Regions from separate parts of the Cytobacillus firmus genome, predicted to be linked through region 4. Evidence: a T-box and tRNA genes for the amino acid it is inferred to sense, from the RefSeq annotation. Region 4 holds a T-box; the other regions hold tRNA genes.
What was found. A T-box is a leader RNA that pairs with one kind of tRNA and senses whether it is charged. The one in region 4 lies ahead of NAF01_RS19505 (valine--tRNA ligase), so its partner is inferred to be a tRNA-Val.
Positions count from the first base shown of each region.

Region 1 (7,241 bases), 1.3 Mb from region 4:
GCTGCCCTATGTCTGGTGCCGAGTTCTTTTGAGATGAAAGGACTTTCTGACAGAGGCAGATAACAGGCAGCTGCCGCCACACAATTTTTTTGAATAATAACGGCTCCATCATGCAGCGGTGTATTTGGTATAAATATATTAATCAGGAGCTCAGATGAAATTTTGGAATCCAGCCCAATACCGGTTTCAATATAATCGTTCAAACCTGTTTCCCGCTCAACTGAAATAAGCGCGCCAATGCGCCGTTTAGCCATATAATCTACGGCCTTCGCAATAGATTCGACCAGTTTCTCCTGATTTTCTTCCTCCTGATTAGCCGTCCTTGAGAAGAATCTTCCTCTTCCCAATTGCTCCAGTGCTCTTCGCAGCTCCGGCTGGAAAATGATTATGATGGCCAGAAATCCCCATAAAAGCACTTGCTCCATCATCCACCCTAATGTTTGCAGATGGAACTTGTCGCTTGCTACTTTAACCAGGATAATGACAAAAATCCCCTTCAGCAATTGGACAGCCTTTGTTCCTTTAACAATCATTATGAGTTTATAGATGACGTACCAGACAAGGAGAATGTCTATTGTATTAGCCAACAATTTCAAAATTGAGAAATCCGCAAACGACATTATCCTTCCTCCAAATATATATTTCAAAAGCAAAAATGCCTAAAGTTCCTATATGTAACTTTCATATTATATCATATTCATCGCTAATTCCAATTTTGAAACAGCATATGCCATCTGGAAAATTCAGCATTGTCATTTGCATACTAAGAATCCCTGCTTTATAGCAGGGATTCTCTATACTATTGACTACTTTTCTTTATCTGTTTCTCCTGTTCCAAAGACATTTACAGCATCCTTAGCAGCCGTTTTGATGTGATACCACAGCCATTCGAATATGGCATCAACCTCTTCGATTTCTCCAGTGACCTTGCCTGCGGAAGCCATATACTGCTGGCCATTGATGACTGTAACATTCCCCTCGACCTCGCCCTTAATTTCCAAGTCGCCGTTCTTAACCACTACATCGCCTTTTACCACTTCACCTTCAGGTACAATCACCTTATCGTTTTGCACCACAAGGTTCGGCTGCTTAGAAACGGATAATTGGTGATCCTGACCCCACGAAGATGCGACGCTTCCCACCATCAGAACAAGAAAGAGTGACGCCGCAGTTAAAAGCGGATGATGCCTGAACCAGCGCTGAACCCCTACCTTCCGCTTTTCTTTTGGCAATTTCGCCATAACATTTGCCGTGAAATTTTCAGGTGCCTGTATATGTGAAGTGCTTTGGACCAAAGCGATCGTTTTCTTTAGTTCATGGAAATGAGTTTGACACTCCCCGCAGTTTTGCAGATGTGCCCTTAATTCCTTCTCATGTTCGGCTGAGATCTCTTCATCTAGGTACTCGTGCATATAAACAACCATTTCTGCTGGACATTTCAAAGTTCTCACCCTCTTTATTAAACATATCTTAATTGATTTCTAAGAGCTTCCCGACCCCGGTGAATCCGGGTCTTTACGGTTCCCAATGGAAGATCGAGCGTTTCACTGATCTCGTTCAGCGATAATTCTTCAATATATTTTAAAACAATAACCGAACGATATTTCTCAGGAAGCTTCGATATTTCTCTTTGGATTGTTTCCTGCAGTTCCAGGCTTTCTACATCTTCCTCCGGCAGTCTCGCATCTGAAGCGATTTGAGAATACATGTTCAGTCCATCCGTTCCGGCGACCTCTGCATCCAGATAATAATCAGGCTTCTTTTTTCTGATTCTGTCTATACAAAGGTTAGTGGCAATCCGATAGAGCCATGTGGAAAACTTCAAGTCAATATTAAAGCTGGCAATATTTACATAAGCTCTTAAGAAGGCCTCTTGAGCGATATCCTCCGCCTCATGCCTGTTTCCCAGCATTCTGTAGCAAATCTGAAAAACTTTATCTTTGTATATTTCAACAACTTCAGCATAAGCATCCTGGTCGCCTTTTAATACTTGCTTTATCCTCTTCTTTACGATTGTCTCCATTTTTTTACCTCCGCTCCAGTGCGGCTAATCGATAATACGAATCGATAGCGGAAAAGGTTTCGTTTTAATTAAAAAAACATTCAATTTCTATATTAACAAATTTTTACTTATTCTGGTTTAATTTTTTTCTTTTAGGGTATAAAAGTACTAAATTTATCGAAAAGGGTTGGTTACGGTGTGTGTTAAGGAATTATTGAGAGATATTGAGGATTGCCGGACAAGAATGATTCAATTAGCAGCTTCCGGATCTTTTACAGATCACATGGTAGTTGATACCAGCATAAAACTCGATGAACTTCTAAATAAATATTATACACTCACAGCAAAAAAATGAGCAGAACTTGTCTATGTTCTGCTCATTTTTATTTTCCTTTATTATAGAAGCTTTTCGCCAAATAGTGAACCCATAAGTGCGACTGCGACAGTAGCTGTTTTGTTCTTGTCATCCAAAATGGGATTAACCTCTACAAATTCAGCTGATGTAATGATTTGTGCTTCTGCAAGCATCTCCATGGCCAAGTGGCTTTCACGGTAGCTGATGCCGCCAATTACCGGAGTTCCGACACCCGGTGCATCATGCGGATCCAGCCCATCCAAATCAAGAGACAGATGAACACCATCTGTATTTCTTTCTTTTAAATATGTAATAGATTCTTCCATAACCTTTGTCATTCCAAGACGGTCAATTTCATGCATGGTATACACTTTAATGCCTTTTTCCTTAATAAGCTCCCGTTCTCCTTCATCCAATGACCTTGCCCCAATAATGACAATATTCTCCGGCTTTACCTTTGGACCATATCCCCCTACATTGGTTAAAAGCGGATGGCCCATACCCAGGCTTACAGCAAGCGGCATGCCATGTATGTTTCCTGAAGGTGATGTCTCAGCTGTATTTAAATCCCCATGGGCATCATACCAGATTACCCCAAGATTCGAATAGTGCTTCGATACCCCTGCCAAGGTTCCAATCGCGATGCTATGGTCGCCGCCGAGCACTAATGGAAAAGAACCGCCTTTTATTGCGTGATCAACTTTTTCTGCAAGCATTTCCGTTTTTTCAGCAATAAGGTGCAAGTTTCGAAGATTTGAATTTGGATCGATTTGGACCTCCGGGCGGCCGATAGCAATATCGCCCTGATCATGGATTTCTTCAAATAAACATTTTAAACGTTCATTCACTCCGGCATAACGAATCGCACTTGGCCCCATATCCACACCGCGTCTCATCTGGCCAAGATCCATCGGCATCCCAATTATCGATAATTTCTGTCTATTCATAATACAAGTCCTCCCTTTCCCTTCATATCTATATTTTAACCGCTTTCAAACACATGACTCAACTCGACAAAATCGTGTATATATATGCGGGTTTAGGGGAAGGAAGTCCTAATTTTTCAGATGCTGATCTGATATTTATGAAACAAAAAATCCTTAAACCAGTGCGGTTTAAGGATTGACGTATTATGTATATTGGTGGAGCCTAGCGGGATCGAACCGCTGACCTCCTGCGTGCAAAGCAGGCGCTCTCCCAGCTGAGCTAAGGCCCCATTTGGAGCGGAAGACGGGATTCGAACCCGCGACCCCCACCTTGGCAAGGTGATGTTCTACCACTGAACTACTTCCGCAGCATATTTGTATTTACAAGTAAGACCTTCAGGACTCGATTCCCAAGGTCTGCGTTTTTCTATAAAGTGAGCCATGAAGGACTCGAACCTTCGACCCTCTGATTAAAAGTCAGATGCTCTACCGACTGAGCTAATGGCTCGTAATGAGTTATGTTTCCTAAAGTTTGAATCTGCTGAGTCAGATGTTCCAAAACACTGCGTGTTTTGTCACAGATTGCTATTCGGGTGAAGTGACTCACTGATGCTGCAATCTGCTCTACCGACTGAGCTAATGGCTCGTAATATGATTCTGTTGCCTAAACTTCAATTGCAGATGTGCTTCAAAGCCCTTTGGTCTTTGTCGCAGATTTTAAAAGTTTGCCATTCAGGGATGTAATGCTTCGATGCTGCAATCTTTTAAAATCCTCTACCGACTGAGCTAATGGCTCATACTATAAAAGCAAAAATGGCTGGGCTAGCAGGATTCGAACCTGCGAGTGACGGAGTCAAAGTCCGGTGCCTTACCGCTTGGCTATAGCCCAATAATTACAAAATAAAAAGGACATTCATAGCTTGTCCAGTTTTTGTGTTTTTATTAAGTATAAGTGGTGGAGGGGGGCAGATTCGAACTGCCGAACCCGAAGGAGCGGATTTACAGTCCGCCGCGTTTAGCCACTTCGCTACCCCTCCATCTACGAAAAACAGATGGTGCCGGCGAGAGGACTTGAACCCCCAACCTACTGATTACAAGTCAGTTGCTCTACCAATTGAGCTACACCGGCAAATATGGTGGAGGATGACGGGATCGAACCGCCGACCCTCTGCTTGTAAGGCAGATGCTCTCCCAGCTGAGCTAATCCTCCATTATGGTGACCCCTACGGGATTCGAACCCGTGTTACCGCCGTGAAAGGGCGGTGTCTTAACCGCTTGACCAAGGGGCCTAGTATTCTAGTTGTCTACATTAAGAGAGCTTCCAACCGGGCTCGAACCGGTGACCTCTTCCTTACCATGGAAGTGCTCTACCTGCTGAGCTATGGAAGCAGCAGATCATAATTCCCATAAGGGGCTTTATGAAAATGGCTCCGCAGGCAGGATTCGAACCTGCGACCGTTCGGTTAACAGCCGAATGCTCTACCACTGAGCTACTGCGGAAAAGTGGTATTATAAAACAGCCTGGCAACGTCCTACTCTCACAAGGGGACAGCCCCTAACTACCATCGGCGCTGAGAAGCTTAACTTCCGTGTTCGGTATGGGAACGGGTGTGACCTTCTCGCTATCGCCACCAGACTATTTTCAAAAGACAAGTATGATTATACTTTCTTTTGAAGTTTTTTTCAAGAGGAAATTTCATTTTCGTTCCCTCAAAACTAGATAATGTATGAAGAAGAATTTGCCGAGTAATAACCATATTTGACTTGGTTAAGTCCTCGATCGATTAGTATCAGTCAGCTCCACATGTCGCCACGCTTCCACCTCTGACCTATCAACCTGATCATCTTTCAGGGATCTTACTAGCTTGACGCTATGGGAAATCTCATCTCGAGGGGGGCTTCATGCTTAGATGCTTTCAGCACTTATCCCTTCCGCACATAGCTACCCAGCGATGCCTTTGGCAAGACAACTGGTACACCAGCGGTGCGTCCATCCCGGTCCTCTCGTACTAAGGACAGCTCCTCTCAAATTTCCTGCGCCCACGACGGATAGGGACCGAACTGTCTCACGACGTTCTGAACCCAGCTCGCGTACCGCTTTAATGGGCGAACAGCCCAACCCTTGGGACCGACTACAGCCCCAGGATGCGATGAGCCGACATCGAGGTGCCAAACCTCCCCGTCGATGTGGACTCTTGGGGGAGATAAGCCTGTTATCCCCGGGGTAGCTTTTATCCGTTGAGCGATGGCCCTTCCATGCGGAACCACCGGATCACTAAGCCCGACTTTCGTCCCTGCTCGACTTGTAGGTCTCGCAGTCAAGCTCCCTTGTGCCTTTACACTCTGCGAATGATTTCCAACCATTCTGAGGGAACCTTTGGGCGCCTCCGTTACTTTTTAGGAGGCGACCGCCCCAGTCAAACTGCCCACCTGACACTGTCTCCCGCCCCGATCAGGGGCGCGGGTTAGAATTTCAATACAGCCAGGGTAGTATCCCACCGACGCCTCCACCGAAGCTGGCGCTCCGGCTTCTCAGGCTCCTACCTATCCTGTACAAGCTGTACCAAAATTCAATATCAGGCTACAGTAAAGCTCCACGGGGTCTTTCCGTCCTGTCGCGGGTAACCTGCATCTTCACAGGTACTATAATTTCACCGAGTCTCTCGTTGAGACAGTGCCCAGATCGTTACGCCTTTCGTGCGGGTCGGAACTTACCCGACAAGGAATTTCGCTACCTTAGGACCGTTATAGTTACGGCCGCCGTTTACTGGGGCTTCGATTCAAAGCTTCGCTTGCGCTAACCTCTCCTCTTAACCTTCCAGCACCGGGCAGGCGTCAGCCCCTATACTTCGCCTTGCGGCTTCGCAGAGACCTGTGTTTTTGCTAAACAGTCGCCTGGGCCTATTCACTGCGGCTCATCAGGGCTATTCACCCTAATGAGCACCCCTTCTCCCGAAGTTACGGGGTCATTTTGCCGAGTTCCTTAACGAGAGTTCTCTCGCTCACCTTAGGATTCTCTCCTCGCCTACCTGTGTCGGTTTGCGGTACGGGCACCTTTTCCCTCGCTAGAGGCTTTTCTTGGCAGTGTGGAATCAGGAACTTCGGTACTAAATTTCCCTCGCCGTCACAGCTCAGCCTGTATGGTAACGGGATTTGCCTCGTTACCGGCCTAACTGCTTGGACGCGCTAATCCAGCAGCGCGCTTACCCTATCCTCCTGCGTCCCCCCATTGCTCAAACGGTAAAGAGGTGGTACAGGAATATCAACCTGTTGTCCATCGCCTACGCTTTTCAGCCTCGGCTTAGGTCCCGACTAACCCTGAGCGGACGAGCCTTCCTCAGGAAACCTTAGGCATTCGGTGGATGGGATTCTCACCCATCTTTCGCTACTCATACCGGCATTCTCACTTCTAAGCGCTCCACCAGTCCTTGCGGTCTGGCTTCAACGCCCTTAGAACGCTCTCCTACCACTGACATCGGAAGATGTCAATCCACAGCTTCGGTGATACGTTTAGCCCCGGTACATTTTCGGCGCGGAGTCACTCGACCAGTGAGCTATTACGCACTCTTTAAATGGTGGCTGCTTCTAAGCCAACATCCTGGTTGTCTAAGCAACTCCACATCCTTTTCCACTTAACGTATACTTTGGGACCTTAGCTGGTGGTCTGGGCTGTTTCCCTCTTGACTACGGATCTTATCACTCGCAGTCTGACTCCCATGGATAAGTCTTTGGCATTCGGAGTTTGTCTGAATTCGGTAACCCGATGGGGGCCCCTAGTCCAAACAGTGCTCTACCTCCAAGACTCTTACTACATGAGGCTAGCCCTAAAGCTATTTCGGAGAGAACCAGCTATCTCCAAGTTCGATTGGAATTTCTCCGCTACCCACACCTCATCCCCGCACTTTTCAACGTGCGTGGGTTCGGGCCTCCATCCAGTGTTACCTGGACTTCACCCTGG
Region 1 covers NZ_CP098323.1:171,527-178,767, reverse strand. The annotation lists gene cdaA (diadenylate cyclase CdaA) at 1-620, opposite strand, end outside; gene NAF01_RS01005 (anti-sigma factor family protein) at 807-1,442, opposite strand; gene sigW (RNA polymerase sigma factor SigW) at 1,460-2,023, opposite strand; gene NAF01_RS24910 (aspartyl-phosphate phosphatase Spo0E family protein) at 2,199-2,357, shown strand; gene rocF (arginase) at 2,399-3,304, opposite strand; tRNA gene NAF01_RS00990 (tRNA-Ala) at 3,498-3,573, opposite strand; tRNA gene NAF01_RS00985 (tRNA-Gly) at 3,577-3,651, opposite strand; tRNA gene NAF01_RS00980 (tRNA-Lys) at 3,719-3,791, opposite strand; tRNA gene NAF01_RS00975 (tRNA-Gln) at 4,098-4,172, opposite strand; tRNA gene NAF01_RS00970 (tRNA-Tyr) at 4,237-4,320, opposite strand; tRNA gene NAF01_RS00965 (tRNA-Thr) at 4,337-4,412, opposite strand; tRNA gene NAF01_RS00960 (tRNA-Val) at 4,418-4,493, opposite strand; tRNA gene NAF01_RS00955 (tRNA-Glu) at 4,498-4,572, opposite strand; tRNA gene NAF01_RS00950 (tRNA-Thr) at 4,600-4,672, opposite strand; tRNA gene NAF01_RS00945 (tRNA-Asn) at 4,709-4,783, opposite strand; rRNA gene rrf (5S ribosomal RNA) at 4,803-4,919, opposite strand; rRNA gene NAF01_RS00935 (23S ribosomal RNA) at 5,048-7,241, opposite strand, start outside.
Region 1: it has a tRNA-Val gene. The T-box ahead of NAF01_RS19505 (valine--tRNA ligase) is inferred to sense a tRNA for this amino acid. The anticodon was not compared.

Region 2 (7,241 bases), 1.6 Mb from region 4:
TTATTGTCTCCACCCATCCAAAAGCCCAAGGAATTATAGTGAAAACCTCAATGGCTACAGGTATGCTACCGAAGAATAAGAGAACAAATACGCCTGTTGCAAAGAAAGATAGAATCGGGATGTGCTGGCCGGGATTTCTCTTTCTCCAGCTGGCTACATTGATAAAGGCACCGAAGGCGCACATCCATACACCCAATACGATAAATACTAAGCCGATATAGAAAATGGGTGAAGCAGCCATTGGCGGATAGAAAGTATACATAACAGATGCTTCATTCATTAAAATCGGAATCACCGCTAGGACAAATCCAAAAATCTTCATCCAGAAACCAATCCAGGCCATCTTTCTGACCTTAGGAAGCAGGCCGCCCAATGTATGGGATAACCCGGCATAGAAGTATCCTATTGTGAAGAACGCCGACAGTACGACTACCAGCAGAAGACCATGAGCTGTAAGAACCTGATAATAGTTCAGCCATGCTGGCAATTCGAGCATTCCAGCCCGGTTCAGGCCTTGCAGCAGTCCAAGTATTCCGCCTAGAAGGATGGCTAAGAAAGCAACAGATAAATATGATTTCGTTAATTTTCCATCCTCGAGGCTAATCCCCATAACTTTATTTGCTTTATCCTTAAAAACTTGTGTTTTTGCTGATTGCTTAATAACTGTTTCCACTGTCTATCCCCCCTTTATTTCACTGTAATGGTTGTGCTCATCATTTGATGACCCGCACCGCAGTACTCATTGCAAAGAACCAAATATTCGCCTGGCTTATCAAATTTCTGAGTGATTTTTTGTACATAACCAGGCACAACCATAGCATTTAAGTTAGTTTCGGCAACCTGGAACCCGTGAACGACATCTTTTGACGTCAATGTAAAATGAACTGTTGATCCTGCAGGCACTTCTATCTCACTCGGAGTAAAACTGAACACTTGTAGAGTCATAACTACTTCATACTCATTATCGCCAATTTTCTTAATTCCTGGCTTATCGAACGGTGCTGTTTCATCCACTTTCTGAGGATCAATTCGCTCTCCATAGCTTGGCGGCCCCATTTCAAAGGCGAATGCCTGGTAGCCAGCGATTAACATGAATCCAATAATCATTCCAAAGCTTAAAATAAGCCATACCTTTTCAGAACGATGCATCATTGTTTATCCCCCCTATATTCTGGCCATATACAGGCCGTACAAGATTAAATAAGTAACAAAGATCCCAAGCCCTACTACTGTAACTGAAAAGAACGTACCCTTTAGAGAGTTATGTTCTTTTGAACTGCTCTGGTCCACTTTTCGTGTTTCCACCTTCCATCAGCTCCTTAACTTTGTTACCTACATAATAGTTGAGAAGGGTTTTCATAAAAGTGAAATGAATCACACTTTCTTCATATTTCCTCAAAGGCAAAAGGGGGGCAATTTTAGCTAAAACACTGTAATATCAAGGGTTTTTTCCTCCTAATGGTGCTCTGGCAAGAATAACGGTTCACAAAGTATTCACAAAGTATCAACTTAGCTCCTCGCTTCCACATTCGGTATCTGCATTTACAGTAAAATAGCCTGTTCCTCTTGGAGACAGCCGTTAAAAAAGTTTCTAAAAACAAAAAAAACTAATCCCTATTGGAATTAGTTTGATAATGGTATGTATAATGGTGGGCCTAAATGGACTCGAACCATCGACCTCACGCTTATCAGGCGTGCGCTCTAACCAGCTGAGCTATAGGCCCATATGTGTTGGAGCGGGTGAAGGGAATCGAACCCTCATCATCAGCTTGGAAGGCTGAGGTTTTACCACTAAACTACACCCGCATTTAAATTATTTTATTATAACCATCTGTCTTTTATTTGGAGGCAACACCCGGATTTGAACCGGGGATGGAGGTTTTGCAGACCTCTGCCTTACCACTTGGCTATGCTGCCTTAAAAATGGCTGGGCTAGCAGGATTCGAACCTGCGAGTGACGGAGTCAAAGTCCGGTGCCTTACCGCTTGGCTATAGCCCAAAATTAATGCAAAAAAAGAATAATGGGGCGATTGATGGGAATCGAACCCACGAGTGTCGGAGCCACAATCCGATGCGTTAACCACTTCGCCACAACCGCCACTATCCTACTGGCAGGGGTAGTAGGAATCGAACCCACATCAAAGGTTTTGGAGACCTTCGTTTTACCATTAAACTATACCCCTATATAAATGGTGGAGGGGGGCAGATTCGAACTGCCGAACCCGAAGGAGCGGATTTACAGTCCGCCGCGTTTAGCCACTTCGCTACCCCTCCAAGTCTGTAAAGACTAAGAAAATGGTGGCTCAGGACGGAATCGAACCGCCGACACAAGGATTTTCAGTCCTTTGCTCTACCGACTGAGCTACTGAGCCATATTAAGTTATTTTGCCTAAATAAAATTTGGCTTCGTCCTTCGTCCCGATTAATCAATCGGTACGTTGAAGTATTTCAAGGCAGCTTATTCGGTCGTGCTCTACCGACTGAGCTACTGAGCCATAAATTTATTTATATTGTAAAAAAATGGCGGTCCGGACGGGACTCGAACCCGCGACCTCCTGCGTGACAGGCAGGCATTCTAACCAACTGAACTACCGGACCAAATTGCGGGGGCAGGATTTGAACCTGCGACCTTCGGGTTATGAGCCCGACGAGCTACCGGACTGCTCCACCCCGCGACAATATTATTTATGTGATTTTTCTATGCTCACATCAAGCATTACATCGCAGTTTAACCAATGAAGTACCGCCCCGATTTCAGAAAGATTATTCAAGCAGCAGCTCAATCGGTGCGCTGAAGTAATTCCTTCGCAGATTATTCGGTCGTGCTCCACCCCGCGACAATTTTATTAAAATAAAATATGGAGGAGGAAAGGGGATTCGAACCCCTGCGCGGTTTGACCCGCCTGTCGGTTTTCAAGACCGATCCCTTCAGCCGGACTTGGGTATTCCTCCGATTTAGTAAAAGGTAATCATATTGGTAGCGGCGGAGGGGATCGAACCCCCGACCTCACGGGTATGAACCGTACGCTCTAGCCAGCTGAGCTACACCGCCGAAATGATTATATATTTATGGTGGAGCCTAGCGGGATCGAACCGCTGACCTCCTGCGTGCAAAGCAGGCGCTCTCCCAGCTGAGCTAAGGCCCCATGAAAAAGAAGTGTCGCTGGTCGGGAAGACAGGATTCGAACCTGCGACCCCTTGGTCCCAAACCAAGTGCTCTACCAAGCTGAGCTACTCCCCGTAATATGGCGCGCCCGAGAGGAGTCGAACCCCTAACCTTTTGATCCGTAGTCAAACGCTCTATCCAATTGAGCTACGGGCGCAAAATAATGGAGCGGAAGACGGGATTCGAACCCGCGACCCCCACCTTGGCAAGGTGATGTTCTACCACTGAACTACTTCCGCTTAAAATGGTGCGGGTGAAGGGAGTCGAACCCCCACGCCTTGCGGCGCCAGATCCTAAGTCTGGTGCGTCTGCCAATTCCGCCACACCCGCAATATGAAATTAAAATGGTGAGCCATGAAGGACTCGAACCTTCGACCCTCTGATTAAAAGTCAGATGCTCTACCGACTGAGCTAATGGCTCGTACTAAAACTCTGCAGCCTAAAGCCTGAAACTGCTAGGTCAGATGTTCCAAAGCACTGCGTGCTTTGTCACAGATTGCTATTCGGGTGAAGAATCTCACTGATGCTGCAATCTGCTCTACCGACTGAGCTAATGGCTCGTACTAAAGTTATGGTGGAGGATGACGGGATCGAACCGCCGACCCTCTGCTTGTAAGGCAGATGCTCTCCCAGCTGAGCTAATCCTCCAAATGGTGACCCCTACGGGATTCGAACCCGTGTTACCGCCGTGAAAGGGCGGTGTCTTAACCGCTTGACCAAGGGGCCAAATAAAGTTACCCAATCAGGGTTGCCCGGCAGCGTCCTACTCTCACAGGGGGACAGCCCCCAACTACCATCGGCGCTGAGAAGCTTAACTTCCGTGTTCGGTATGGGAACGGGTGTGACCTTCTCGCTATCGCCACCGGACTATTTGGTTGAAGAAACTTCGTTCCCTCAAAACTAGATAATGCATGAAGAAGTATTTGCCGAGAATCTACCAATGACTTGGTTAAGTCCTCGATCGATTAGTATCAGTCAGCTCCACATGTCGCCACGCTTCCACCTCTGACCTATCAACCTGATCATCTTTCAGGGATCTTACTAGCTTGACGCTATGGGAAATCTCATCTCGAGGGGGGCTTCATGCTTAGATGCTTTCAGCACTTATCCCTTCCGCACATAGCTACCCAGCGATGCCTTTGGCAAGACAACTGGTACACCAGCGGTGCGTCCATCCCGGTCCTCTCGTACTAAGGACAGCTCCTCTCAAATTTCCTGCGCCCACGACGGATAGGGACCGAACTGTCTCACGACGTTCTGAACCCAGCTCGCGTACCGCTTTAATGGGCGAACAGCCCAACCCTTGGGACCGACTACAGCCCCAGGATGCGATGAGCCGACATCGAGGTGCCAAACCTCCCCGTCGATGTGGACTCTTGGGGGAGATAAGCCTGTTATCCCCGGGGTAGCTTTTATCCGTTGAGCGATGGCCCTTCCATGCGGAACCACCGGATCACTAAGCCCGACTTTCGTCCCTGCTCGACTTGTAGGTCTCGCAGTCAAGCTCCCTTGTGCCTTTACACTCTGCGAATGATTTCCAACCATTCTGAGGGAACCTTTGGGCGCCTCCGTTACTTTTTAGGAGGCGACCGCCCCAGTCAAACTGCCCACCTGACACTGTCTCCCGCCCCGATCAGGGGCGCGGGTTAGAATTTCAATACAGCCAGGGTAGTATCCCACCGACGCCTCCACCGAAGCTGGCGCTCCGGCTTCTCAGGCTCCTACCTATCCTGTACAAGCTGTACCAAAATTCAATATCAGGCTACAGTAAAGCTCCACGGGGTCTTTCCGTCCTGTCGCGGGTAACCTGCATCTTCACAGGTACTATAATTTCACCGAGTCTCTCGTTGAGACAGTGCCCAGATCGTTACGCCTTTCGTGCGGGTCGGAACTTACCCGACAAGGAATTTCGCTACCTTAGGACCGTTATAGTTACGGCCGCCGTTTACTGGGGCTTCGATTCAAAGCTTCGCTTGCGCTAACCTCTCCTCTTAACCTTCCAGCACCGGGCAGGCGTCAGCCCCTATACTTCGCCTTGCGGCTTCGCAGAGACCTGTGTTTTTGCTAAACAGTCGCCTGGGCCTATTCACTGCGGCTCATCAGGGCTATTCACCCTAATGAGCACCCCTTCTCCCGAAGTTACGGGGTCATTTTGCCGAGTTCCTTAACGAGAGTTCTCTCGCTCACCTTAGGATTCTCTCCTCGCCTACCTGTGTCGGTTTGCGGTACGGGCACCTTTTCCCTCGCTAGAGGCTTTTCTTGGCAGTGTGGAATCAGGAACTTCGGTACTAAATTTCCCTCGCCGTCACAGCTCAGCCTGTATGGTAACGGGATTTGCCTCGTTACCGGCCTAACTGCTTGGACGCGCTAATCCAGCAGCGCGCTTACCCTATCCTCCTGCGTCCCCCCATTGCTCAAACGGTAAAGAGGTGGTACAGGAATATCAACCTGTTGTCCATCGCCTACGCTTTTCAGCCTCGGCTTAGGTCCCGACTAACCCTGAGCGGACGAGCCTTCCTCAGGAAACCTTAGGCATTCGGTGGATGGGATTCTCACCCATCTTTCGCTACTCATACCGGCATTCTCACTTCTAAGCGCTCCACCAGTCCTTGCGGTCTGGCTTCAACGCCCTTAGAACGCTCTCCTACCACTGACATCGGAAGATGTCAATCCACAGCTTCGGTGATACGTTTAGCCCCGGTACATTTTCGGCGCGGAGTCACTCGACCAGTGAGCTATTACGCACTCTTTAAATGGTGGCTGCTTCTAAGCCAACATCCTGGTTGTCTAAGCAACTCCACATCCTTTTCCACTTAACGTATACTTTGGGACCTTAGCTGGTGGTCTGGGCTGTTTCCCTCTTGACTACGGATCTTATCACTCGCAGTCTGACTCCCATGGATAAGTCTTTGGCATTCGGAGTTTGTCTGAATTCGGTAACCCGATGGGGGCCCCTAGTCCAAACAGTGCTCTACCTCCAAGACTCTTACTACATGAGGCTAGCCCTAAAGCTATTTCGGAGAGAACCAGCTATCTCCAAGTTCGATTGGAATTTCTCCGCTACCCACACCTCATCCCCGCACTTTTCAACGTGCGTGGGTTCGGGCCTCCATCCAGTGTTACCTGGACTTCACCCTGGACATGGGTAGATCACCTGGTTTCGGGTCTACGACCACATACTCATTCGCCCTGTTCAGACTCGCTTTCGCTGCGGCTCCGTCTTATCAACTTAACCTCGCATGTAATCGTAACTCGCCGGTTCATTCTACAAAAGGCACGCTATCACCCATTAACGGGCTCTAACTACTTGTAGGCACACGGTTTCAGGATCTCTTTCACTCCCCTTCCGGGGTGCTTTTCACCTTTCCCTCACGGTACTGGTTCACTATCGGTCACTAGGGAGTATTTAGCCTTGGGAGATGGTCCTCCCTGCTTCCGACGGGATTTCTCGTGTCCCGCCGTACTCAGGATCCACTCTGGAGGGAACGAAGTTTCAACTACAGGGCTTTTACCTTCTCTGGCCGGCCTTTCCAGACCTGTTCATTTACCTCGTTCCTTTGTAACTCCGTATAGAGTGTCCTACAACCCCAGGAGGCAAGCCTCCTGGTTTGGGCTAATCCCGTTTCGCTCGCCGCTACTTAGGGAATCGCGTTTGCTTTCTCTTCCTCCGGGTACTTAGATGTTTCAGTTCCCCGGGTCTGCCTTCCATACCCTATGTATTCAGGTAAGGATCCTATCCCATTACGGATAGGGGGTTTCCCCATTCGGAAATCTCCGGATCAAAGCTTACTTACAGCTCCCCGAAGCATATCGGTGTTAGTACCGTCCTTCATCGGCTCCTAGTGCCAAGGCATTCACCGTGCGCCCTTTCTAACTTAACCGTATTTGACAGGTTCATCGAAGATGAACAGTATCAAAGGTTTTTAACTCTATTTAACATAGAGAATTTACTAAGATGGCGATTACTCGGTTATTGCTTCTTCATTAACATTATCTAGTTTTCAAAGAACGATAATTTTGAGAGATTAGTTCCCTCAAAACTAAACAAAAGCAGAAAGCGTCACGTTTCTTGTAA
Region 2 covers NZ_CP098323.1:491,460-498,700, reverse strand. The annotation lists gene NAF01_RS02635 (cbb3-type cytochrome c oxidase subunit I) at 1-673, opposite strand, end outside; gene NAF01_RS02630 (cytochrome c oxidase subunit II) at 688-1,152, opposite strand; gene NAF01_RS02625 (cytochrome c oxidase subunit 2A) at 1,165-1,305, opposite strand; tRNA gene NAF01_RS02620 (tRNA-Ile) at 1,648-1,724, opposite strand; tRNA gene NAF01_RS02615 (tRNA-Gly) at 1,733-1,806, opposite strand; tRNA gene NAF01_RS02610 (tRNA-Cys) at 1,844-1,917, opposite strand; tRNA gene NAF01_RS02605 (tRNA-Gln) at 1,925-1,999, opposite strand; tRNA gene NAF01_RS02600 (tRNA-His) at 2,023-2,098, opposite strand; tRNA gene NAF01_RS02595 (tRNA-Trp) at 2,110-2,183, opposite strand; tRNA gene NAF01_RS02590 (tRNA-Tyr) at 2,191-2,274, opposite strand; tRNA gene NAF01_RS02585 (tRNA-Phe) at 2,297-2,372, opposite strand; tRNA gene NAF01_RS02580 (tRNA-Asp) at 2,522-2,598, opposite strand; tRNA gene NAF01_RS02575 (tRNA-Met) at 2,602-2,675, opposite strand; tRNA gene NAF01_RS02570 (tRNA-Ser) at 2,860-2,952, opposite strand; tRNA gene NAF01_RS02565 (tRNA-Met) at 2,976-3,052, opposite strand; tRNA gene NAF01_RS02560 (tRNA-Ala) at 3,071-3,146, opposite strand; tRNA gene NAF01_RS02555 (tRNA-Pro) at 3,165-3,241, opposite strand; tRNA gene NAF01_RS02550 (tRNA-Arg) at 3,247-3,323, opposite strand; tRNA gene NAF01_RS02545 (tRNA-Gly) at 3,331-3,405, opposite strand; tRNA gene NAF01_RS02540 (tRNA-Leu) at 3,412-3,496, opposite strand; tRNA gene NAF01_RS02535 (tRNA-Lys) at 3,512-3,587, opposite strand; tRNA gene NAF01_RS02530 (tRNA-Val) at 3,739-3,814, opposite strand; tRNA gene NAF01_RS02525 (tRNA-Glu) at 3,818-3,892, opposite strand; rRNA gene rrf (5S ribosomal RNA) at 3,917-4,033, opposite strand; rRNA gene NAF01_RS02515 (23S ribosomal RNA) at 4,112-7,047, opposite strand.
Region 2: it has a tRNA-Val gene. The T-box ahead of NAF01_RS19505 (valine--tRNA ligase) is inferred to sense a tRNA for this amino acid. The anticodon was not compared.

Region 3 (7,241 bases), 270 kb from region 4:
GAAGAACAAGTACCGGAGTAACTGCCGGTACCTTGACGGTACCTGACCAGAAAGCCACGGCTAACTACGTGCCAGCAGCCGCGGTAATACGTAGGTGGCAAGCGTTGTCCGGAATTATTGGGCGTAAAGCGCGCGCAGGCGGTTCCTTAAGTCTGATGTGAAAGCCCCCGGCTCAACCGGGGAGGGTCATTGGAAACTGGGGAACTTGAGTGCAGAAGAGAAGAGTGGAATTCCACGTGTAGCGGTGAAATGCGTAGAGATGTGGAGGAACACCAGTGGCGAAGGCGACTCTTTGGTCTGTAACTGACGCTGAGGCGCGAAAGCGTGGGGAGCAAACAGGATTAGATACCCTGGTAGTCCACGCCGTAAACGATGAGTGCTAAGTGTTAGAGGGTTTCCGCCCTTTAGTGCTGCAGCAAACGCATTAAGCACTCCGCCTGGGGAGTACGGCCGCAAGGCTGAAACTCAAAGGAATTGACGGGGGCCCGCACAAGCGGTGGAGCATGTGGTTTAATTCGAAGCAACGCGAAGAACCTTACCAGGTCTTGACATCTCCTGACAACCCTAGAGATAGGGCGTTCCCCTTCGGGGGACAGGATGACAGGTGGTGCATGGTTGTCGTCAGCTCGTGTCGTGAGATGTTGGGTTAAGTCCCGCAACGAGCGCAACCCTTGATCTTAGTTGCCAGCATTCAGTTGGGCACTCTAAGGTGACTGCCGGTGACAAACCGGAGGAAGGTGGGGATGACGTCAAATCATCATGCCCCTTATGACCTGGGCTACACACGTGCTACAATGGATGGTACAAAGGGCTGCAAGACCGCGAGGTTAAGCGAATCCCATAAAACCATTCTCAGTTCGGATTGCAGGCTGCAACTCGCCTGCATGAAGCCGGAATCGCTAGTAATCGCGGATCAGCATGCCGCGGTGAATACGTTCCCGGGCCTTGTACACACCGCCCGTCACACCACGAGAGTTTGTAACACCCGAAGTCGGTGGGGTAACCTTTTGGAGCCAGCCGCCTAAGGTGGGACAGATGATTGGGGTGAAGTCGTAACAAGGTAGCCGTATCGGAAGGTGCGGCTGGATCACCTCCTTTCTAAGGAATATTTACAAGAAACGTGACGTTCTTTGTTCGTTCAGTTTTGAGAGTTCAATCTCTCAATGAAAGATTCGTTCTTTGAAAACTAGATAATGATTATGAAGAAGCAATAACCGAGTAATCGCCATTTTAGTGAATTCTCTCTATGTTAAATAGAGTTAAAAACCTTTGATACTGTTCATCTTCGATGAACCAGTCAAATACGGTTAAGTTAGAAAGGGCGCACGGTGAATGCCTTGGCACTAGGAGCCGATGAAGGACGGTACTAACACCGATATGCTTCGGGGAGCTGTAAGTAAGCTTTGATCCGGAGATTTCCGAATGGGGAAACCCCCTATCCGTAATGGGATAGGATCCTTACCTGAATACATAGGGTATGGAAGGCAGACCCGGGGAACTGAAACATCTAAGTACCCGGAGGAAGAGAAAGCAAACGCGATTCCCTGAGTAGCGGCGAGCGAAACGGGATTAGCCCAAACCAGGAGGCTTGCCTCCTGGGGTTGTAGGACACTCTATACGGAGTTACAAAGGAACGAGGTAAATGAACAGGTCTGGAAAGGCCGGCCAGAGAAGGTAAAAGCCCTGTAGTTGAAACTTCGTTCCCTCCAGAGTGGATCCTGAGTACGGCGGGACACGAGAAATCCCGTCGGAAGCAGGGAGGACCATCTCCCAAGGCTAAATACTCCCTAGTGACCGATAGTGAACCAGTACCGTGAGGGAAAGGTGAAAAGCACCCCGGAAGGGGAGTGAAAGAGATCCTGAAACCGTGTGCCTACAAGTAGTTAGAGCCCGTTAATGGGTGATAGCGTGCCTTTTGTAGAATGAACCGGCGAGTTACGATTACATGCGAGGTTAAGTTGATAAGACGGAGCCGCAGCGAAAGCGAGTCTGAACAGGGCGAATGAGTATGTGGTCGTAGACCCGAAACCAGGTGATCTACCCATGTCCAGGGTGAAGTCCAGGTAACACTGGATGGAGGCCCGAACCCACGCACGTTGAAAAGTGCGGGGATGAGGTGTGGGTAGCGGAGAAATTCCAATCGAACTTGGAGATAGCTGGTTCTCTCCGAAATAGCTTTAGGGCTAGCCTCATGTAGTAAGAGTCTTGGAGGTAGAGCACTGTTTGGACTAGGGGCCCCCATCGGGTTACCGAATTCAGACAAACTCCGAATGCCAAAGACTTATCCATGGGAGTCAGACTGCGAGTGATAAGATCCGTAGTCAAGAGGGAAACAGCCCAGACCACCAGCTAAGGTCCCAAAGTATACGTTAAGTGGAAAAGGATGTGGAGTTGCTTAGACAACCAGGATGTTGGCTTAGAAGCAGCCACCATTTAAAGAGTGCGTAATAGCTCACTGGTCGAGTGACTCCGCGCCGAAAATGTACCGGGGCTAAACGTATCACCGAAGCTGTGGATTGACATCTTTCGATGTCAGTGGTAGGAGAGCGTTCTAAGGGCGTTGAAGCCAGACCGCAAGGACTGGTGGAGCGCTTAGAAGTGAGAATGCCGGTATGAGTAGCGAAAGATGGGTGAGAATCCCATCCACCGAATGCCTAAGGTTTCCTGAGGAAGGCTCGTCCGCTCAGGGTTAGTCGGGACCTAAGCCGAGGCTGAAAAGCGTAGGCGATGGACAACAGGTTGATATTCCTGTACCACCTCTTTACCGTTTGAGCAATGGGGGGACGCAGGAGGATAGGGTAAGCGCGCTGCTGGATTAGCGCGTCCAAGCAGTTAGGCCGGTAACGAGGCAAATCCCGTTACCATACAGGCTGAGCTGTGACGGCGAGGGAAATTTAGTACCGAAGTTCCTGATTCCACACTGCCAAGAAAAGCCTCTAGCGAGGGAAAAGGTGCCCGTACCGCAAACCGACACAGGTAGGCGAGGAGAGAATCCTAAGGTGAGCGAGAGAACTCTCGTTAAGGAACTCGGCAAAATGACCCCGTAACTTCGGGAGAAGGGGTGCTCATTAGGGTGAATAGCCCTGATGAGCCGCAGTGAATAGGCCCAGGCGACTGTTTAGCAAAAACACAGGTCTCTGCGAAGCCGCAAGGCGAAGTATAGGGGCTGACGCCTGCCCGGTGCTGGAAGGTTAAGAGGAGAGGTTAGCGCAAGCGAAGCTTTGAATCGAAGCCCCAGTAAACGGCGGCCGTAACTATAACGGTCCTAAGGTAGCGAAATTCCTTGTCGGGTAAGTTCCGACCCGCACGAAAGGCGTAACGATCTGGGCACTGTCTCAACGAGAGACTCGGTGAAATTATAGTACCTGTGAAGATGCAGGTTACCCGCGACAGGACGGAAAGACCCCGTGGAGCTTTACTGTAGCCTGATATTGAATTTTGGTACAGCTTGTACAGGATAGGTAGGAGCCTGAGAAGCCGGAGCGCCAGCTTCGGTGGAGGCGTCGGTGGGATACTACCCTGGCTGTATTGAAATTCTAACCCGCGCCCCTGATCGGGGCGGGAGACAGTGTCAGGTGGGCAGTTTGACTGGGGCGGTCGCCTCCTAAAAAGTAACGGAGGCGCCCAAAGGTTCCCTCAGAATGGTTGGAAATCATTCGCAGAGTGTAAAGGCACAAGGGAGCTTGACTGCGAGACCTACAAGTCGAGCAGGGACGAAAGTCGGGCTTAGTGATCCGGTGGTTCCGCATGGAAGGGCCATCGCTCAACGGATAAAAGCTACCCCGGGGATAACAGGCTTATCTCCCCCAAGAGTCCACATCGACGGGGAGGTTTGGCACCTCGATGTCGGCTCATCGCATCCTGGGGCTGTAGTCGGTCCCAAGGGTTGGGCTGTTCGCCCATTAAAGCGGTACGCGAGCTGGGTTCAGAACGTCGTGAGACAGTTCGGTCCCTATCCGTCGTGGGCGCAGGAAATTTGAGAGGAGCTGTCCTTAGTACGAGAGGACCGGGATGGACGCACCGCTGGTGTACCAGTTGTCTTGCCAAAGGCATCGCTGGGTAGCTATGTGCGGAAGGGATAAGTGCTGAAAGCATCTAAGCATGAAGCCCCCCTCGAGATGAGATTTCCCATAGCGTCAAGCTAGTAAGATCCCTGAAAGATGATCAGGTTGATAGGTCAGAGGTGGAAGCGTGGCGACACGTGGAGCTGACTGATACTAATCGATCGAGGACTTAACCAAGTCATTGGTGAATACTCGGCAAACACTTCTTCATGCATTATCTAGTTTTGAGGGAATGAAAAAATGAAATTTCCTCTTGAAAAATCCTGAAAAGACGGTATAATAAAACTTGTCTTTGAAAAATAGTCTGGTGGCGATAGCGAGAAGGTCACACCCGTTCCCATACCGAACACGGAAGTTAAGCTTCTCAGCGCCGATGGTAGTTAGGGGCTGTCCCCTTGTGAGAGTAGGACGCTGCCGGGCATTAATAATGGAGGATTAGCTCAGCTGGGAGAGCATCTGCCTTACAAGCAGAGGGTCGGCGGTTCGATCCCGTCATCCTCCACCATTAATTTAAATGTACAAGCTGCCGGTGTAGCTCAATTGGTAGAGCAACTGACTTGTAATCAGTAGGTTGGGGGTTCAAGTCCTCTCGCCGGCACCACTTCAATTCTTTTTATAGAATATGAGCCATTAGCTCAGTCGGTAGAGCATCTGACTTTTAATCAGAGGGTCGAAGGTTCGAGTCCTTCATGGCTCACCATTTTTAATTTCATATTGCGGGTGTGGCGGAATTGGCAGACGCACCAGACTTAGGATCTGGCGCCGCAAGGCGTGGGGGTTCGACTCCCTTCACCCGCACCATTTTTTATGCGGAAGTAGTTCAGTGGTAGAACATCACCTTGCCAAGGTGGGGGTCGCGGGTTCGAATCCCGTCTTCCGCTCCATTTATTGCCGGGGTGGCGGAACTGGCAGACGCACAGGACTTAAAATCCTGCGGTAGGTGACTACCGTACCGGTTCGATTCCGGTCCTCGGCACCAGTAGAATTTAATAATGCGCCCGTAGCTCAATTGGATAGAGCGTTTGACTACGGATCAAAAGGTTAGGGGTTCGACTCCTCTCGGGCGCGCCATTATTAACGGGGAGTAGCTCAGCTTGGTAGAGCACTTGGTTTGGGACCAAGGGGTCGCAGGTTCGAATCCTGTCTTCCCGACCATTAATCTTTGGGGCCTTAGCTCAGCTGGGAGAGCGCCTGCTTTGCACGCAGGAGGTCAGCGGTTCGATCCCGCTAGGCTCCACCATAATTATTTTAGTATTTTGGCGGTGTAGCTCAGCTGGCTAGAGCGTACGGTTCATACCCGTGAGGTCGGGGGTTCGATCCCCTCCGCCGCTACCATTTAACTAAACAATGCTGGACCTTTAGCTCAGCTGGTTAGAGCAGACGGCTCATAACCGTCCGGTCGTAGGTTCGAGTCCTACAAGGTCCACCACTTTTCATTATTCGGAGGAATACCCAAGTCCGGCTGAAGGGATCGGTCTTGAAAACCGACAGGCGGGTCAAACCGCGCAGGGGTTCGAATCCCCTTTCCTCCTCCATATTTTATTCTTAATAATATTATCGCGGGGTGGAGCAGTCCGGTAGCTCGTCGGGCTCATAACCCGAAGGTCGCAGGTTCAAATCCTGCCCCCGCAATCTGGTCCGGTAGTTCAGTTGGTTAGAATGCCTGCCTGTCACGCAGGAGGTCGCGGGTTCGAGTCCCGTCCGGACCGCCATTTTTTTACAATATAAATGAATTTATGGCTCAGTAGCTCAGTCGGTAGAGCAAAGGACTGAAAATCCTTGTGTCGGCGGTTCGATTCCGTCCTGAGCCACCATTTCATAACTTTATGCGGGTGTAGTTTAGTGGTAAAACCTCAGCCTTCCAAGCTGATGATGAGGGTTCGATTCCCTTCACCCGCTCCAAAATGGGCCTATAGCTCAGCTGGTTAGAGCGCACGCCTGATAAGCGTGAGGTCGATGGTTCGAGTCCATTTAGGCCCACCATTTTATTTTATTGTTCCGCAGTAGCTCAGTGGTAGAGCATTCGGCTGTTAACCGAACGGTCGTAGGTTCGAATCCTACCTGCGGAGCCATATATGGGGAAGTACTCAAGTGGCTGAAGAGGCGCCCCTGCTAAGGGTGTAGGTCGGGTAACCGGCGCGAGGGTTCAAATCCCTCCTTCTCCGCCATATTGGCCCCTTGGTCAAGCGGTTAAGACACCGCCCTTTCACGGCGGTAACACGGGTTCGAATCCCGTAGGGGTCATACAAAAAAGCTGTCAACAATTTGTTGGCAGCTTTTTTGTTGTCTATGTTTGTATTTGTGTAACTCTGCTTTACAGTTCATTTCTGCTCCTGGTTAATCAAATTTCTCTTCTTCCCTGCTTAATCTATTGCCGGGATTATTCAAATCAATATCAGAAGATATTCCCGTATAGGGGCCTCTAAACATATCACCAGTGGCCATAATCTTTCCATCCGGTGCTTCAAATAGTGGGATCCTTATTTCCTTTTTGGATGCCTCATTCAATAAAAACTCCTCTTCTTTATTGCCCAAAATATTATTCTCCTTTCATTTTTTGCTTGCATATTTTGTTTTATTTTGTCTAAGTTTACCGGAGATTATGTCGAAGGCTGTAAAAATGGGGAAAATGCTATCGTATATTAGCGGAATATGAACGTTGTTGTCATAAAATTAAAAAAACTTTTACAAGGACTTTTCAAAGGTGCATCGAATATAACAGGAAAGTCAAAAGAAACGAGACTGGGTGGGGAGAAGGATGGTAGTGGATACTTTGTTTCCAACCGATTATCAGCTGCATTTGTTCCATGAAGGGACGCTTTATGAGAGTCACCAGTTATTTGGAGCACATGTAGTTTCAGACGGAGGAGCAGTGATTACCCGTTTTTGTGTATGGGCACCGAATGCTGAAATTATCAGATTAGTCGGTGATTTTAATGATTGGAATGGAGAAGGCTACACCTTACATAGAGTGAATAAGGAAGGTGTCTGGATTATTCAGCTGGATGGAAACATGGAAGGTGCCTTGTATAAGTATGAAATTACTACAAAGAAAGGAGCTATGCTTTTAAAGGCTGATCCTTATAGTTTTTTTTCAGAAGTAAGGCCGAATACAGCTTCTAAAGTATATTCGCTGGACGGGTATCAGTGGAATGACAGCAAATGGATGCAAAAAAA
Region 3 covers NZ_CP098323.1:4,105,653-4,112,893, reverse strand. The annotation lists rRNA gene NAF01_RS20795 (16S ribosomal RNA) at 1-1,098, shown strand, start outside; rRNA gene NAF01_RS20790 (23S ribosomal RNA) at 1,306-4,241, shown strand; rRNA gene rrf (5S ribosomal RNA) at 4,368-4,484, shown strand; tRNA gene NAF01_RS20780 (tRNA-Val) at 4,494-4,569, shown strand; tRNA gene NAF01_RS20775 (tRNA-Thr) at 4,590-4,665, shown strand; tRNA gene NAF01_RS20770 (tRNA-Lys) at 4,689-4,764, shown strand; tRNA gene NAF01_RS20765 (tRNA-Leu) at 4,781-4,865, shown strand; tRNA gene NAF01_RS20760 (tRNA-Gly) at 4,874-4,948, shown strand; tRNA gene NAF01_RS20755 (tRNA-Leu) at 4,955-5,043, shown strand; tRNA gene NAF01_RS20750 (tRNA-Arg) at 5,059-5,135, shown strand; tRNA gene NAF01_RS20745 (tRNA-Pro) at 5,143-5,219, shown strand; tRNA gene NAF01_RS20740 (tRNA-Ala) at 5,229-5,304, shown strand; tRNA gene NAF01_RS20735 (tRNA-Met) at 5,323-5,399, shown strand; tRNA gene NAF01_RS20730 (tRNA-Ile) at 5,417-5,493, shown strand; tRNA gene NAF01_RS20725 (tRNA-Ser) at 5,507-5,599, shown strand; tRNA gene NAF01_RS20720 (tRNA-Met) at 5,623-5,696, shown strand; tRNA gene NAF01_RS20715 (tRNA-Asp) at 5,700-5,776, shown strand; tRNA gene NAF01_RS20710 (tRNA-Phe) at 5,803-5,878, shown strand; tRNA gene NAF01_RS20705 (tRNA-Gly) at 5,893-5,966, shown strand; tRNA gene NAF01_RS20700 (tRNA-Ile) at 5,971-6,047, shown strand; tRNA gene NAF01_RS20695 (tRNA-Asn) at 6,062-6,136, shown strand; tRNA gene NAF01_RS20690 (tRNA-Ser) at 6,142-6,232, shown strand; tRNA gene NAF01_RS20685 (tRNA-Glu) at 6,237-6,308, shown strand; gene NAF01_RS20680 (hypothetical protein) at 6,402-6,599, opposite strand; gene glgB (1,4-alpha-glucan branching enzyme) at 6,823-7,241, shown strand, end outside.
Region 3: it has a tRNA-Val gene. The T-box ahead of NAF01_RS19505 (valine--tRNA ligase) is inferred to sense a tRNA for this amino acid. The anticodon was not compared.

Region 4 (7,241 bases):
ATGTTAAACTCAAGGTTTGCATTGTGCAGAACGGTGACACAATTGATGCCATTGCTGAAAGGTATGATATACCGGCTCAGCAGCTATTAAGGGTGAATCATCTGGAAATTAATCAGGATATTTATGAAGGGCAAGTGCTGTACATTCCTGTTGCGGTAGCCCATTAAAAGGTTAAAAGGCTGAGCAGGTATTGATAACCCGCTCAGCTATTTTTGTTTGACCAATATATATTTTTTCATTCTGGAAAGTGAGTGGTTAAGGTGGAAGAAAAAAATCGGCTGCAGAAAGTCTCTCCCATTTTAAAACATTATTCATTAGAGCCGCATTTTGTAGAGGATTTTGGGAGAGTTCAGAAGGTTTACAGCAGCAAAGGCGTGTTTGCTTTGAAAAAAATAAAGCCTCAGCGTGGAGCGGACTTTATAAGGCATGTACAAACACTCTTTCAAAAAGGCTATAACAGAATAGTTCCTATTTACCCAACGGTGGACGGGAGATATGCTGTGCTCCATCAGAATGAATTATTTTATTTAATGCCCTGGATGTCCAATGAAGAAAAGGAGGACAGATTTGAGCGGCATCAGCAGATGATTAGGGAATTGGCAAGACTCCACACATTGTCCTCACGGGAAGTTCCTATAAAAAAAGAAGACCGTACTGAACATTACGAAAATACCTTACAGGAATGGGAGAAGGAAAAGGAGTTTTTGGAGGGATTCATCGAGGCCTGCGAACGAAAAGAGTATATGTCTCCTTTTGAGCTAATGTTTTCCCTATACTACCATGATGTCAGCCAGGCACTAAAATTCTCCACAAACAAATTTAAGGATTGGTATGAAAAAACAAAGGAAAGTGAAAAAGCACGTACGGTCATCATTCATGGAAAAGTTTCAACCGAACATTTTTTATACGATGATAGGGGATATGGCTACTTCACAAATTTCGAAAATGCAAGACAGGGATCGCCGCTCCATGATTTGTTGCCGTTTTTATCAAGAACACTGAAAACATATCCAAAAAGATCGGAAGAAAGTGTAGAATGGATATACACATATATGAAGTACTTTCCCTTCAGGGACGACGAGATGCTGCTGTTTCAAAGCTACTTTGCTCATCCGGGTCCGATTATCAAAGCTTGCGAACAATATTATAAAGGGGAAGGAAAGAGAGGAGAGAGAAAGGCGGTTCAGCATCTGCAAAGGCAGTACTGGCTTTTAAAAAATATTGAATATGCTGTTATGAGAATCGATGAGATTGAGAGGCAAAAGCAGGAAGCCAAAGCCGCAGCAGAAGCTCAGACACAGGAAGGAGCCCAAAGCTGAAGAAAGCGGGCTCCTAAACCAATTGAAGATGAAAGGCGATAGCGATCAGGATGAACAGCGAGAGCAGCAGTACATCGAAGGTAGTAGGCAATAATATGGTTCTTATGCCTTGAAACACACAGAACGGGATAATGAATTGTGCACATACATTCCTGAAAGTTCTTAACCAGGGAGGCAGTGTGTATGGATTATATTTTCTTCTCATTTGTGCATACCCCTTTTCCCAATGTTCTTATATATATCCTATGATTCTTTTTTCCGTAAAGTGCCTATTTTCATTTTTCCCTCTATAACATTCACGCACCCGGCAATGAATAAGGGCAGATTAATCAGCACTTCAATGGAGACAGTGAATAATATATAAAAAACTGGGATATCCTTATTGACTATAACAGTCTTTTTTCGGTAGTATATTTTATATATAACTTTATATCGATGCTAAGACAGGGAAGAGTACAATGGCCATTTGCCTTTTAGAGAGGAAAACCAGCAGCTGAAAGGTTATCCAGGCAAAACCGTTGGAAGGTCGCCCCAGAGCATCTTTTGCGAAAGGCTTAAGCCAAGTAGTAAAAGACGGGAAATCCGTTATCTGCATAAGTGTCAATCACTATTTAGAATGTCTTTTGGGGATTTTCTTGAGTGGCTGAAAAAAAGGTGGTACCGCGAAACAAACTCCATTCGTCCTTTTATGGCGAGTGGAGTTTTTTTATTTTTGCTGATTGCTTTTAGAAAGGAAGTATGACATATGGATAACAATGAATTAACAATGCCGACGAAATATGATCCGCTGGCGATTGAAAAAGGAAGATATGACTGGTGGCTGGAAGGGAAGTTCTTTGAGGCAAAAGATGACGAAACGAAGCAGCCGTATACAATTGTAATCCCGCCTCCAAACGTAACAGGAAAGCTTCATCTCGGCCATGCATGGGATACGACGCTGCAGGACATCCTCACCCGAATGAAGCGTATGCAGGGTTACGATGTTTTATGGCTTCCTGGAATGGACCATGCAGGTATCGCCACGCAGGCAAAGGTTGAAGAAAAGCTTCGCAATGATGGAAAAAGCCGCTATGATCTAGGCCGTGAAAAATTTGTGGAAGAAACATGGAAATGGAAAGAGGAATATGCCAGCCATATCCGCCAGCAATGGTCAAAGCTTGGATTAGGGCTTGATTACAGCCGTGAACGCTTCACCCTTGATGAAGGCTTATCAAAAGCTGTTAGAGAGGTTTTCGTTTCACTTTATAATAAAGGCCTGATTTACCGCGGCGAGTACATCATCAACTGGGATCCGTCTACGAAAACAGCCCTTTCTGATATCGAAGTTATATATAAGGATGTTCAAGGTGCTTTCTACCATATGAGATATCCACTGACAGACGGTTCGGGACATATCGAAATTGCCACTACGCGCCCTGAAACGATGCTTGGCGATACAGCTGTAGCAGTACACCCGGAAGATGAGCGTTATAAGCATTTAATCGGCAAGACGGTTAAACTGCCGATTACAGGACGGGAAATTCCGATTGTTGCAGATGATTATGTAGAAATGGATTTCGGGTCAGGTGCAGTAAAAATTACACCGGCTCATGACCCAAATGATTTCGAAATCGGAAACCGCCACAATCTTGAAAGAATCCTTGTAATGAATGAAGACGGCACGATGAACACGAGAGCCGGTAAATACCAGGGTATGGACCGCTTTGAATGCCGCAAGCAGATCGTAAAGGACCTTCAGGAAGAAGGAGTTCTTTTCAAAATTGAAGAGCATATGCATTCTGTGGGCCATTCAGAGCGCAGCGGTGCAGTAGTCGAACCATACCTTTCAACACAATGGTTTGTAAAAATGCAGCCTCTTGCAGATGAAGCCATCGCACTTCAAAATAAAGAGGAAAAAGTGAACTTTGTTCCGGAGCGATTTGAAAAAACGTATCTGCGTTGGATGGAAAATATCCGCGACTGGTGCATTTCACGCCAGCTTTGGTGGGGACACCGCATCCCGGCCTGGTATCACAAGGAGACTGGTGAGGTTTACGTAGGTCATGAAGCTCCTGAAGACAGTGAAAACTGGGAACAGGATAAAGATGTATTAGATACATGGTTCAGTTCTGCATTATGGCCGTTTTCAACGATGGGCTGGCCGGATACTGAATCTGCTGACTTTAAGAGATACTATCCGACAGCAGCTCTTGTAACAGGCTATGACATCATTTTCTTCTGGGTATCACGAATGATCTTCCAAGGTCTCGAATTTACAGGAGAGCGTCCTTTCCAGGATGTATTAATTCATGGACTTGTTCGTGACTCACAGGGACGCAAGATGAGTAAGTCCCTTGGAAATGGCGTTGATCCAATGGATGTAATCGACCAGTATGGTGCCGATTCACTCCGTTATTTCCTTTCTACAGGAAGCTCGCCGGGACAGGATCTTCGTTTCAGTATGGAAAAGGTAGAGGCAACCTGGAACTTTGCCAATAAAATCTGGAATGCATCCCGCTTTGCCTTAATGAATATGGATGGATTAAAATTCGAAGAAATTGATTTAAGCGGTGAAAAGTCTGTTGCTGATAAGTGGATATTAACCCGTTTGAATGAAACAATTGAGACTGTTACAAGATTGTCTGACCGCTATGAGTTTGGAGAGGTTGGCCGAGTGCTTTACAACTTCATCTGGGATGATTTCTGCGACTGGTATATCGAAATGGCGAAGCTTCCCCTTTATGGAGAAGATGAAGCTGCCAAGAAAACGACGCGCTCCATCCTGGCATATGTTCTGGATAACACAATGCGCCTGCTTCATCCATTTATGCCATTCATAACGGAGGAAATTTGGCAGAACCTTCCTCATTCAGGCGAATCCATCACAGTTGCTCAGTGGCCAGCTGTAAACGATGAATACACAGACAACCAGGCTGCAAATGAAATGAAGCTGCTTGTTGAAATCATCCGTTCTGTCCGCAACAGCCGTGCTGAAGTGAACACGCCAATGAGCAAGAAAATTAAAATGATGGTTAGGGCTAAAGACCAGGAAATTCTTACTACACTGGAAAATAACAGTGCCTATATTGAACGCTTCTGTAATCCTGAGGAACTGGTGCTGGCTTTAGAGGTTGAAACACCTGATAAGGCGATGACAGCAGTTGTGACTGGTGCAGAAATTATCCTGCCTCTTGAGGGCTTGATTAATATTGAAGAAGAAGTGGCCAGACTGCAGAAAGAATGGGATAAATTAAATAAAGAAGTAGAACGGGTTCAAAAGAAACTTTCAAATGAAGGCTTTATTAAAAAAGCGCCTGAAAAGGTAATTGAAGAAGAGAAAGCAAAAGAACAAGACTACAGCGAGAAGAGAGCAGCTGTAGAAGCCCGCATTAGAGAGTTAAAAGGAGAATAATTAAAAGTTGCGGAAGGCGGGTCCATATTAAGGATTCGTCTTCCTTCCTGTTATAACGGAGGTGCATATAGATGTTTACTGCTTATGAGGAAGCTCTTGGATGGATTCATTCAAGGCTTAGGCTGGGGATGAAACCTGGTCTGCAGAGAATGGAATGGATGATGGAAAAACTCGGGCATCCGGAGAGAAGGATTAAGTCTGTTCATATTGGCGGAACGAATGGGAAAGGCTCAACAGTCACATTTTTGAGATCAATTCTTCAAGAGGCGGGTTATTCGGTCGGGACGTTTACATCGCCATATTTTGAGAATTTTAATGAACGCATTTCTCTTAACGGAACTCCAATTGGGGATGACGATCTCGTTCAGCTTGCTAATGATATATATCCGCTGGCTGTTGAATTGGAACAGACTGAACTTGGCGGCCCAACTGAGTTTGAAATCATTACCGCCATGGCTTTTCAATATTTTGGTCATATAAGACCAGTGGATCTTGTATTGTTTGAAGTGGGGCTTGGGGGCAGATATGACTCCACTAATATCATCTATCCCGTGTTATCAATCATTACAAGCATCGGGCTCGATCATACAGCCATACTTGGGGATACATATGAGAAAATCGCTTTTGAAAAAGCGGGAATCATTAAACCTGGTATCAGTGTTATTACAGCTGTTAAACAGGAAGAAGCCCTCGCTGTTATTCAAGATAAAGCTTTAGGTTTAAAGTCCCCGATTTATCAGCTGGGAAATGAATTTACTATTTCGGATCATAAATCCCTGGTCCAGGGTGAGTTTTTCTCCCTTGAGACAGTATTTCAGGAGTTCCGTGATCTTGAGACAGGGATGAGCGGGAAACACCAGATTGAAAATGCATCCCTGGCTGTAATGGCAGCAGAGCTATTAAATAAGTTTTATTCGTTCTTAATAGAGGAGAAACACATAAGAGCCGGATTGAAAACAGCCTTCTGGCCCGGCAGATTTGAAATTGTGTCTCATGACCCGCTGGTGGTAATAGATGGGGCACATAATGAAGAAGGGATATCTGCTTTAACTGCTGAGCTGGAGAAGCGTTTTGGAGATCGAAGCAAAAAGATTATATTTGCTGCGCTGGCTGATAAAAAGCTTGATAAAATGATCAATAAGCTTGACTCTGCTGCAGACTCCATCACCTTTACAGAATTTCACTTTCCGAGAGCAGCATCAGCTGAAGATTTATATAATCTCAGTGACAACAGCAGGAAACAATTTCACACAGATTGGAAAGAGCTATTGAAGACTGAAGTGTGCGAATCAGGAAAAAACAGTGTCCTTGTCATAACCGGATCCCTTTACTTCCTGTCAGAAGTGAAGCCAGTTCTTTTGAAACTTTTGGAAAACAAACAATGAAAATATGACAAAAGTTAGAAAATTTGATAAAATATTTTTATTATCAGACTATTTTCCTGAATAAATTGGAGGAGGGGAAAAAAGATAGTTAGTTCACGAGCCAAGAAAAAAATATGGTTATTATGGATACTGCTATTTCCCGCAGGTTCCATGCTAACCTATCATTTTTACCCTCCCGATCTTTCAGGACAGGGAATCAGTTTATTTGCCTTTTTTATTTTAATGTTTCTCGTTTCTTCCATGCCGATGGTTGTCAATAATACACCAATCTTTTTGATTCAATGGGTTTCCATGGCAGTATTCTTAACCTTTGGTCTTCTTGCTGAAATGGTTATGGTTCAGGTGGGTGTCCTGGTACTTCTTATTAGACTTAAAGTACAAAAAGACCAGTTGTTTCGTCTGCCGCTTAACTCACTTTTATTCTTTACGGTCTCTTTATTGAGCGGGCTGGCTTACTTTGCAATGGGAGGAAAAACAGGCATAGATTTGATTGCTGAACCCCGGTATTTCTGGGTTGCGGCCGCCTATCCGGTTATTCATTTTACACTAAATCAGATATTGATCAGTGTAATTCAGGCTGCCTTATACGGCAGGAGAATATCCTTTCTGGAAAAAGACCTGATTTGGGAAACGGTCACTTCACTCATAACATTCCCGATTGGCCTTATCCTTTACATTCTCTATGCTGAAGTGGGAATTCTTGCACTCCTGATTGTAGGTGTGCCATTTGTAAGTCTTTCAACCATACTTCATCTTTATTACTCAAGTGAAAAGGTGATTGATTACCTTCAAAAAGCCTCAGAAATTAGTCACAAAATGGCCGAGCATCTTGATGTTAATGAGGTTATGGAGCTTTTCATTTTGAAATTGAGCGAAATGGTTCCTGTTGATTATGCCTATATCCTTGATATCAAAGACAATGATGAACTTCACTCCATTTACCGGAAAGAGCATGAACTAATTAAGCCGAATGATCTTATGCCAACAAATAAAAATGAGGGAATCAGCGGATTGGTTTTGGAAACCGGAAAATCTGTCCTTTTTCATTCGAAAAATAAATGGAAAAGCATTGCTAAGGAATTTTTGCCTGAAGATGCTGAGAGCATCATTTGCGTTCCCATAGTCCGTAGTAATGAAATATTGGGG
Region 4 covers NZ_CP098323.1:3,840,355-3,847,595, reverse strand. The annotation lists gene spoVID (stage VI sporulation protein D) at 1-167, shown strand, start outside; gene ysxE (spore coat protein YsxE) at 261-1,319, shown strand; gene NAF01_RS19510 (hypothetical protein) at 1,333-1,524, opposite strand; T-box leader at 1,751-2,008, shown strand; gene NAF01_RS19505 (valine--tRNA ligase) at 2,065-4,710, shown strand; gene NAF01_RS19500 (bifunctional folylpolyglutamate synthase/dihydrofolate synthase) at 4,782-6,095, shown strand; gene NAF01_RS19495 (sensor domain-containing diguanylate cyclase) at 6,246-7,241, shown strand, end outside.